DNA from 2 places in the Sulfitobacter sp. 1A13421 genome. Region 1 is predicted to be linked to the other one. Evidence: riboswitches for the same ligand, from Rfam matches in the RefSeq annotation. Region 1 holds a riboswitch; the other holds the start of a gene.
The links. Region 1 has a riboswitch for thiamine pyrophosphate ahead of thiB (thiamine ABC transporter substrate binding subunit). Riboswitches for the same ligand answer to the same signal wherever they lie in the genome.
Positions count from the first base shown of each region.

Region 2: it holds a riboswitch for thiamine pyrophosphate, as region 1 does, so the genes downstream of both, thiD (bifunctional hydroxymethylpyrimidine kinase/phosphomethylpyrimidine kinase) here and thiB (thiamine ABC transporter substrate binding subunit) in region 1, are expected to answer to the same signal.

Region 1 covers NZ_JBIFFQ010000011.1:68,012-72,418, reverse strand. The annotation lists gene ACGYLI_RS16045 (DMT family transporter) at 1-694, opposite strand, end outside; gene aroC (chorismate synthase) at 705-1,814, opposite strand; TPP riboswitch at 1,907-2,008, shown strand; gene thiB (thiamine ABC transporter substrate binding subunit) at 2,043-3,020, shown strand; gene ACGYLI_RS16030 (thiamine/thiamine pyrophosphate ABC transporter permease ThiP) at 2,996-4,407, shown strand, end outside.
Region 2 covers NZ_JBIFFQ010000014.1:24,090-28,496, forward strand. The annotation lists gene ACGYLI_RS17290 (thiazole synthase) at 1-741, opposite strand, end outside; gene thiS (sulfur carrier protein ThiS) at 745-942, opposite strand; gene ACGYLI_RS17300 (FAD-dependent oxidoreductase) at 932-1,912, opposite strand; gene thiD (bifunctional hydroxymethylpyrimidine kinase/phosphomethylpyrimidine kinase) at 1,905-2,708, opposite strand; TPP riboswitch at 2,775-2,871, opposite strand; gene ACGYLI_RS17310 (error-prone DNA polymerase) at 2,983-4,407, opposite strand, start outside.

The DNA.
Region 1 (4,407 bases):
CCCCGCCGATCAACCCGGCGAGGACCAGAAGACCAAAGGTTTGCAGATCGGGCATGACCCAGCCGAAGGGCAGGGTGAAAAGCGCCAGAATCGACGCGGTGGCCGAGAAATAGAACACGATGGCTGCGGTGTCTTCGCTTTGCACCAACTGGCGAATGTGGATCTGCACAAGGCTGCGCACCATGGTCGCCATCAGGATCAGCAGCGCGCCGATGGTGGCCGTCTGCTCCATCGTGCCGATGCTGGTGAAGCGCGGCCAGAGGATGATCATTACGCCCACCAGCCCAATCGCCACGGCACTCACGCGGATCAGCCGGATTTTCTCGCCCAGCAACACGGCAGCGAGGATGACGGTGAAAATCGGTGTGGCAAAGCCGATGGCCGTGACCTCGGGCAGGGGCAGCAGGCCGAGGCCGGTAAAGGTCAGCCCCATCGCCGTGGTGCCGAAGAGCCCGCGCCAGACATGGCCCATCGGGTTTTGCGTCTTTAGCCCGCTTTTCAGTTTGCCGCGCTGCGCCAGCCAGATCAGGATCACTGGAATGGCAAAGAAGGAGCGGAAGAAGACCGACTCCCCGGCGGGGACCTCGTCGGCCAGCGATTTGATGATCGCGGACATGCAGGTGAAAAGCAGGATCGCCGTGATTTTCAGTCCGACACCAAGGGCGGGGCGGGCGGAGAAATCATCGACTTTCATGCTTTGATCCTCACGCCTCGGGGCCAATTATGCCGCGGTTCTGGCCAATCTGTCCGCGATGCAGCAGCAGGTGATCCAGCAGCACGCAGGCCATCATCGCCTCGCCCACTGGCACTGCGCGGATGCCGACGCAGGGATCGTGGCGGCCCTTGGTGATGATCTCGGTCTCTTCGCCCTGTTTCGTGATCGTGCGCCGCGTGGTCAGGATGCTGGAGGTCGGCTTCACCGCGAAACGCAGCACCACATCCTGCCCGGTGCTGATCCCGCCCAAGATGCCGCCCGCGTGGTTCGAGGAATATTCCGGCCCATCCGGCCCCATGGTGATCTCATCGGCGTTCAATTCGCCGGTCAGCATCGCCGCCGACATGCCCTCGCCGATCTCCACGCCTTTGACGGCATTGATGCTCATCATCGCGGCGGCCAGATCGGTGTCGAGCTTGCCATAGACCGGCGCGCCGAGACCCGCAGGCACGCCGCGCGCCGTCACTTCAATGATCGCGCCGACGCTGCTGCCGGACTTGCGCAGCCCGTCGAGGTAGTCGGCCCAGTCCGCCGCTGCCTTGGCATCCGGCACCCAAAAGGGGTTTTGGTCGATCTGATCCCAGTCAAAGGCATCGCGGTCGATCTTATGCGGCCCCATCTGCACCATGTAGCCGGTGATCTGAAGCTCCGGGGCCAGCGCCTTGATCGCCTCACGCGCCAGACCGCCCGCCGCCACCCGCGCGGCGGTCTCCCGGGCCGAGGAACGGCCACCGCCGCGATAGTCGCGGATGCCGTATTTCTGGAAATAGGTGATGTCGGCATGGCCGGGGCGGAACTTGTCCTTGATGTCGCCGTAGTCTTTGGAACGCTGATCGGTGTTCTCGATCATCAACTGGATCGGCGTGCCGGTGGTGACCCCTTCAAAGGTGCCCGACAGGATCCGCACCTCATCCGCTTCGCGCCGCTGAGTGGTGTATTTGTTCTGGCCCGGTTTGCGCTTGTCGAGCCAATGTTGAATCATGCCCTCGTCAATCGGCACGCCGGGAGGGCAGCCGTCGATGGTCGCCCCAAGGGCGAGCCCGTGGCTCTCGCCCCATGTGGTGACCCGGTAAAGATGGCCAAAGCTGTTGATCGACATGGGCGGACCTCCTGTTGTCAAACCCTTAGCCGGGGCAGCGCCCTGCCTCAAGGGGATTTGCCTTGCCAATTGTGCAGGTCCGATCTACCCCTGACGCTACCTCGGGGGGCCTTTGGGCTGAGATGTGCATGTTGTGCGGACCCGTTGAACCTGAACCGGTTAACACCGGCGGAGGGAAGGTCAGGACAGACATCCACCTTTTACCTTTCGCCGCAAAAGGAGGATGCGATGAAGTATCTTACACTTGCTGCGGGCGTCATGGGCGCATCGGCCGCATGGGCCGAGACGCCTGAACTGACGGTCTATACCTACGACAGTTTCGTCACCGAATGGGGGCCGGGCCCGGCCATCGAAGAGGGGTTCAAGGCCGACTGCGGCTGCGATCTGAAGTTCGTCGGCATGGGCGACGGTGCGGCCTTGCTGGCGCGGCTCAAGCTGGAAGGCGCACGGTCGGACGCGGATATCGTGCTGGGGCTGGACACCAGCCTTGTCGCCGCCGCGAAAGAGACCGATCTGTTCGCGCCGAGCGGGTTGCAGGCCGACTATGACCTGCCGATCACTTGGGAAGACGAAGTCTTCGTGCCCTATGACTGGGGCTACTTCGCCTTTGTCCACGGCACCGATCTGGACGCGCCCGGTAATTTCAAAGCGCTGGCCGAGAGCGATCTGAAAATCGTGATCCAAGACCCGCGCTCCTCAACGCCCGGTTTGGGCCTGCTGATGTGGGTCAAAGCGGCATACGGCGACGACGCACCTGAGGTTTGGGCAGGACTGGCGGATAACGTCGTGACCGTGACCAAAGGGTGGTCCGAAGCCTACGGACTCTTCCTCGAAGGCGAAGCCGATATGGTGCTGAGCTACACCACCTCTCCGGCCTATCACCTGATCGCGGAGGAGGACGACAGCAAGACCGCGGCGCTGTTCGACGAGGGCCATTACATGCAGATCGAAGTGGCGGGGAAGCTTGCCGGGTCGGATCAGCCGGAACTGGCGGATCGGTTCTTGCAATACCTCGTCTCTGATGCCGCGCAATCGGTGTTGCCGACGACCAACTGGATGTATCCCGCCGTGACGCCCGAAGGCGGGCTGCCCGAAGGGTTCGAGGGCATGATCCAGCCCGACAAGGCGCTGTTAGTGCCGAACGACGAGGTCCCCGCGCTCCGTGAGGAGGCTTTGGACGAATGGCTGACCGCGCTGTCGCGTTAAGCGGCAAGACGGGGCTTTTCGCCGCCGCGCTGGTCGCAGGGCTGATCCTTGCCGCTTTGGTCGCTGTCTTCGCGGCGGCCGATGTGGGCGCAGGGCTCGGCCCGGCAGATTGGGCGGCGGTGCGGTTTACCGCGACACAGGCGGTCTGGTCGGCAGTGCTGTCTGTGCTGCTGGCCGTGCCGGTGGCGCGGGCGCTGGCGCGGCGGCGGTTTTGGGGGCGCGGCGCGCTGATCACGCTGCTGGGCGCGCCCTTCATTCTGCCGGTGATCGTGGCGGTGCTGGGGCTGCTGACGGTCTTTGGCCGCTCGGGCGTGCTGAACCAGTTTGGCGCGGCTCTGGGCCTGCCGCCAGTGTCGATCTACGGGCTGCATGGTGTGGTACTGGCGCATGTCTTCTTTAACCTGCCGCTGGCGACGCGGCTTTTGCTGCAAGGCTGGCAGAGCATCCCTTCTGAGCGGTTTCGGCTCGCGGGGCAGCTTCAGATGACGCCGCGGGCGCTGTTTCTGGCACTGGAATGGCCGATGCTGCGGCAGGTGCTGCCCGGCGTGGCGGCGCTGATTTTCGTGATTTGCCTGACCAGTTTCGCCGTGGCCCTGACGCTGGGCGGTGGGCCGCGGGCGACGACGATTGAATTGGCGATTTATCAGGCCTTTCGGTTTGACTTTGATCTGGGGCGTGCCGCGCTGTTGTCCGTGGTGCAGCTTGTTCTGGCTGGCGCTGCGGCGGTGGCGGCGCTTTGGCTGATCCCGCCGATCAGCTTGGGCGGCGGGTTTGACCGCCCCCTGCGCCGCTGGGATGCGCGGGGCGGAGGGCAACGGGCGTTGGACGGGCTGGTGATCGCGCTCGCCGCGCTGTTCTTGCTGCTGCCGCTGGGGGCCGTGGTTCTGCGCGGGCTGGCGGGGGTCGCGGAACTGCCTGCCTCGATCTGGCAGGCCACCGGGAATAGCATTCTGGTGGCGGGGTTGAGCGTGGCGGTGCTGGCCCTGCTGGCGCTGCCGATGGCAGGCTGGATCGCCACCCGGCGGCGCGGCGGGGTGGAGGCGATTGGCCTGATGGGGCTTGCGGCCTCTCCGCTGATGATTGGCACGGGGTGGTTCATCTTGATCAACCCTGTGCTCGACCCCGCACGGCTGAGCCTGCCGGTTACCGCCCTGGTCAACGCGCTGATGGCGCTGCCTTTCGTGCTGCGCATTCTGGTGCCGCGCCTGCGCGAGACCTTGCAGGATTATGGCCCTCTGACCCAAACCCTCGGCATGACGGGTTGGGCGCTGTGGCGGCTGCTGGTCCTGCCGCGTCTGCGCCCGCAACTGGGCTTTGCCGCAGGGCTGACGGGGGCGCTCTCGGTGGGGGATCTCGGCGTGATCGCGCTTTTCGCCGATCAGGAACG
Region 2 (4,407 bases), on a different contig from region 1:
GACGGGGGTGGAGGGTACGGCCATGTCGCGCTGGCCCATGGGGCCGGAAGCGGCGGCAAGCGCGCCCGCGCGGCAGGCCAGCGCAAAGGCTTCGGCCATGGCGGCGGGGTCTTCTGCCTCGGCCACAGCGGTGTTCAAGAGCACCGCGTCGAACCCCATCTCCAACGCCTGCGCCGCATGGCTGGGCAGGCCGAGGCCCGCGTCAATCACCATGGCCACATCGGGAAAGGCCGCCCGCAGACTGCGCAGCCCATGCAGGTTGTTCAGCCCCAGCCCCGAGCCAATCGGCGCGCCCCAAGGCATCAGCACCCGGCAGCCGGCATCGATCAGCCGCGCGGCCAGCACTTGGTCCTCGGTGGTATAGGGGAAAACCTCGAACCCATCGGCGCAGAGCGCCTCGGCAGCCTCGACCAGCCCGAAGGGGTCAGGTTGCAGCGTGTCGGCATGGCCGATGACCTCGAGCTTGATCCAATTGGTGCCGAAATACTCCCGCGCCATCTGCGCCGTGGTGATCGCCTCGCGCGCCGAATGGCAGCCGGCGGTGTTGGGCAGCAGGTGCACGCCCAAGCCGCGCACCATGTCCCAAAACGCCTGTCCCGCGCCTTGTTCGCGGCGCAGCGAAACCGTGGCGACCGGCGCGGCGCTTTGGCGAAAGGCGGCCTCCATCACTGCGGGCGAGGGGTAGCGCGCGGTGCCCAGCATCAGCGGCAGGGGCAGGGTGGTGCCGTAGAAATCGCGCATCGTTCAGCCCCCCTGCATGGCGCTGAGCACTTCGAGCCGGTCGCCGTCGCTCAGCATGGTCTCGCCCCGCGCGCCTGCGGGGACGAAGCTGCCGTTGAGCGCCGTGGCGACTTTTGCCTCGCCCCAGCCCAGCTCTGCCAGTGCCGCGTCAAGCTGCGCGGCGGTGACCTCACGCGTCTCGCCGTTCACTTCAATCTTCACGGAATAAATCCCCCGTTGTCGCTGTTGCCAGAAAGCCCGCGGCCTGTTCGGCCAAGGCGGGCGCCATGAGAAAGCCGTGCCGGAACAATCCGTTCAGATGCAGCACCGCCCCGCGCTGCACGATGCCGGGCAGGTTGTCGGCGAAAGCCGGGCGCAGGTCGGCGCCCATCTCGATGATCTCGCCCTCGGCAAAGCGCGGGTCGAGCGCATAGGCGGCTGAGAGCAGTTCCAGCGCCGAGCGGGCGGTCATGCCGCTGCGGCTGGCGCTTTCGATCTGGGTAGCGCCCAGCATGTAGACCCCGTCCCCGCGCGGCACCACGTAAAGCGGGTGGCGCGGGTGCAGCAGGCGGATCGGGCGGGTGAGGGTGACATCAGGGGCGCGGAGCAGGATCATCTCACCGCGGACCGCACGCAGACCGGGCAGAGCGTCGCTGGCCACCATGCCGCGGCAGTCGATCACCGGGCCTGTGCCCTCCGAAGGGGTGAGGGCCGTGGTCTCAACCGTCACGCCCTCGGCGGCCAGCGCATGGGTCAGGTCTTGCAGCGCTTTGCGCGGGTTCAGATGCGCTTCCTCGGCAAAGAACAACCCGCGGCGATGGCGCCCGGCGAGGTCCGGCTCACAGGCCGCGATGGCTTCGGCGTCGCAGTCGCTGTGGCTTTCGGTGCGGGCGGCGAAACGCTGCAATTCCGCGCGGTCCCGCTCGGGGGCGAGGACCAGCGTGCCCCGATGGGTGACTTCCGTGATCTCCCCCCATAGCGCCGCGGCACGCCGCCCATGGGTTACCACCGCAGGCTCGCTTAGCGCCCCTTCGCAAAAGGGGGCGAGCATGCCGCCCGCCCACCACGAACAGCCGTGCGGGCCGGGCGGGCCTTTGCGGTCAACGAGCCTTGGCCGCAGCCCCTGCGCCAGACAGGCCCGCGCGGCCCAGAGCCCTGCCACGCCCGCGCCGATGATGGTGACATCACTCATGGGGCCAAACGCCGTGAAAATGATGGACCGGCCCGTGGCCATGGCCGATGTTGAGGGCGTCCGCCGCGGCAATGGCGCGTTGCAGATAGCTATGGGCGGCCTCCATCGCCTGCGGCAGAGGCAAGCCCCGCGCCAGACCGGCGGCAATGGCGGCAGAGAGCGTGCAGCCGGTGCCATGGGTGTTCGCCGTCTGCTGGCGGGGCGCGGAAAGGCGCAGGGTGTCGACCTCGGAAATCAGCAGATCGACACAGGTCTCGCCCTTGCCATGGCCGCCCTTCATCAGCACCGCGCGCGGACCGAGCGACAGCAGCGCGCGGCCCTGCGCGAGCATCGTGGCCTCGTCGGTGGCTTCTTCTGTGTCCAGCAGCCGTGCGGCCTCGGGCAGGTTCGGCGTCAGCACATGGGCGCGGGGCAGCATCCGGTCGCGCAGGGTTTTGACCGCTTCGGCAGAGAGGAGCGCATCGCCGGATTTCGCCACCATCACCGGGTCGAGCACAACGGGCGCGGGGCAGTCTGCCAACCCCTCGGCCACGGCGGAGATCGTCGCCGGGTCGCCCAACATGCCAATCTTGACCGCGCCGATGGCCAGATCGTCAAAGACCGCCGCCATCTGCGCGCGGATCATCGCAGGCGCGATCATGGCGACCGCGGTGACGGCGCGGGTGTTCTGGGCGGTTACGGCGGTGAGCACGCTGGCCCCATAGACGCCAAGCGCGCTAAAGGTCTTGAGATCGGCCTGAATCCCCGCCCCACCGCCGCTGTCGGAGCCCGCAATCGTCAGTGCTTGAAACGCCATTCGGCCCCCCATTCGTTAGATGGGCCGAGGGCATGGAGATACGGGGTAAACGACCGCCCGGATGGGCTGATGCTTGCTTCCGTTCCCTACGCCGGTACGACCCGGATCAGGTTCGATGGGTCGGTTTTCACCTCTCAGCCTTGCGGCACCCCAACGGATTTCCGGCAGGCTAGCGAGGGGCGTTTACAGGGTCAACAGGGGATCGGTTATTTATTGCGTTTCGTTTTGTATCAGTTGGTTGCGGTGCGCACCTTATGCATCACATGAGGATTCGTTAATGAAAATCCCGCGATCTGGGGATCACTTTGGCATCGCGCGGGTGGCCGTGCATGGCCACCTGACCGGGCAGCGGATGGGTCGGGTGATCGCCCCGCGTCGTGATGCCAGGCATCGGTGCCTCCGATAGTGCTGCCAGCCGGTCAGAGCGGTTCTCAAGCCGCTCGGCCACCACATGGATCACCCGCCCGTCGGTCTGCACACGCCCCTCCACGACCAGAAGCCGCGACGACATGATCGTGGGGCGGTAGAGCTTGAACATATTCGGCCAGATCACGAGGTTGGCGACGCCAAACTCATCCTCCAGCGTGATGAAACAGACCCCCTTGGCGCTGCCGGGTTTCTGGCGCACCAGCACCAGCCCCGCCAGCTTTACCCGCCGCCCGTGGCCCATGCGCGAAAGGTCCCGGGCCGAGGAGAACCCCTGCGCGGCGAGGCTCCCGCGGTAGAAGGACATCGGATGCGCCTTCAGCGACAGGCGCAGCGTCTGGTAGTCGGCCACCACCTGCTCCGCCTTCGGCATCACCGGCAGATGCACCTCCGGCTCCGGGCCGCGGGCCGAGGTCTCGGCATGATCGAAGATCGGCAAGGCGGGCGCGTCGCGCAGCCCTTGGGCCTGCCAGAGCGCTTGGCGCCGGTCGATCCCCATGCTGCGCATCGTGTCGGCGGCGGCAAGCTGGCGGATCGCCTTGGCATCGAGGCCTGCGCGGGTCTTGAGATCTTCGACATCCGCGTAAGGCGTGTCGCGCCGGTCCATGATCCGCGCGCCGGCCTTTTCCTGCAACCCGTCCACCATGCGGAGCCCCAGCCGCAGGGCGAAACCGTCGCCGCAGGGCTCCAGCGTGCAGTTCCAGTCCGAGAGGTTCACGTCCACGTCGCGCACCTCGACCTGATGCTCGCGCGCGTCGCGCACGATTTGGGCGGGGGCGTAAAACCCCATCGGCTGGGAGTTCAAGAGCGCGCAGGCAAAGGCCGCCGGGTAGTGGCATTTCATCCAAGAGGAAACATAGACCAGCTTGGCAAAACTCGCCGCATGGCTTTCGGGGAAACCGTATTCGCCAAAGCCCTTGATCTGGTCGAAGCAGCGCTGCGCGAAAACCGGATCGTAGCCGCGTTTGGTCATCCGGCCCACCATCTTGTCCTGCAGCTTCTCGATCGTCCCGCGCGAGCGGAAGGTGGCCATGGCCTTGCGCAGCTCATTGGCCTCAGCCGGAGAGAACCGCGCCGCGTCGATGGAGATTTTCATCGCCTGTTCCTGAAAGATCGGCACGCCCAAGGTTCGGCTGAGGATGCTGAAAAGCTCGTCCTGCGGATAGGCCGGGCCGGGGGCGGGGTAGACGACACTCTCCAACCCCTGACGGCGGCGCAGGTAGGGGTGGACCATGTCGCCCTGAATGGGGCCGGGGCGGACGATGGCAACCTC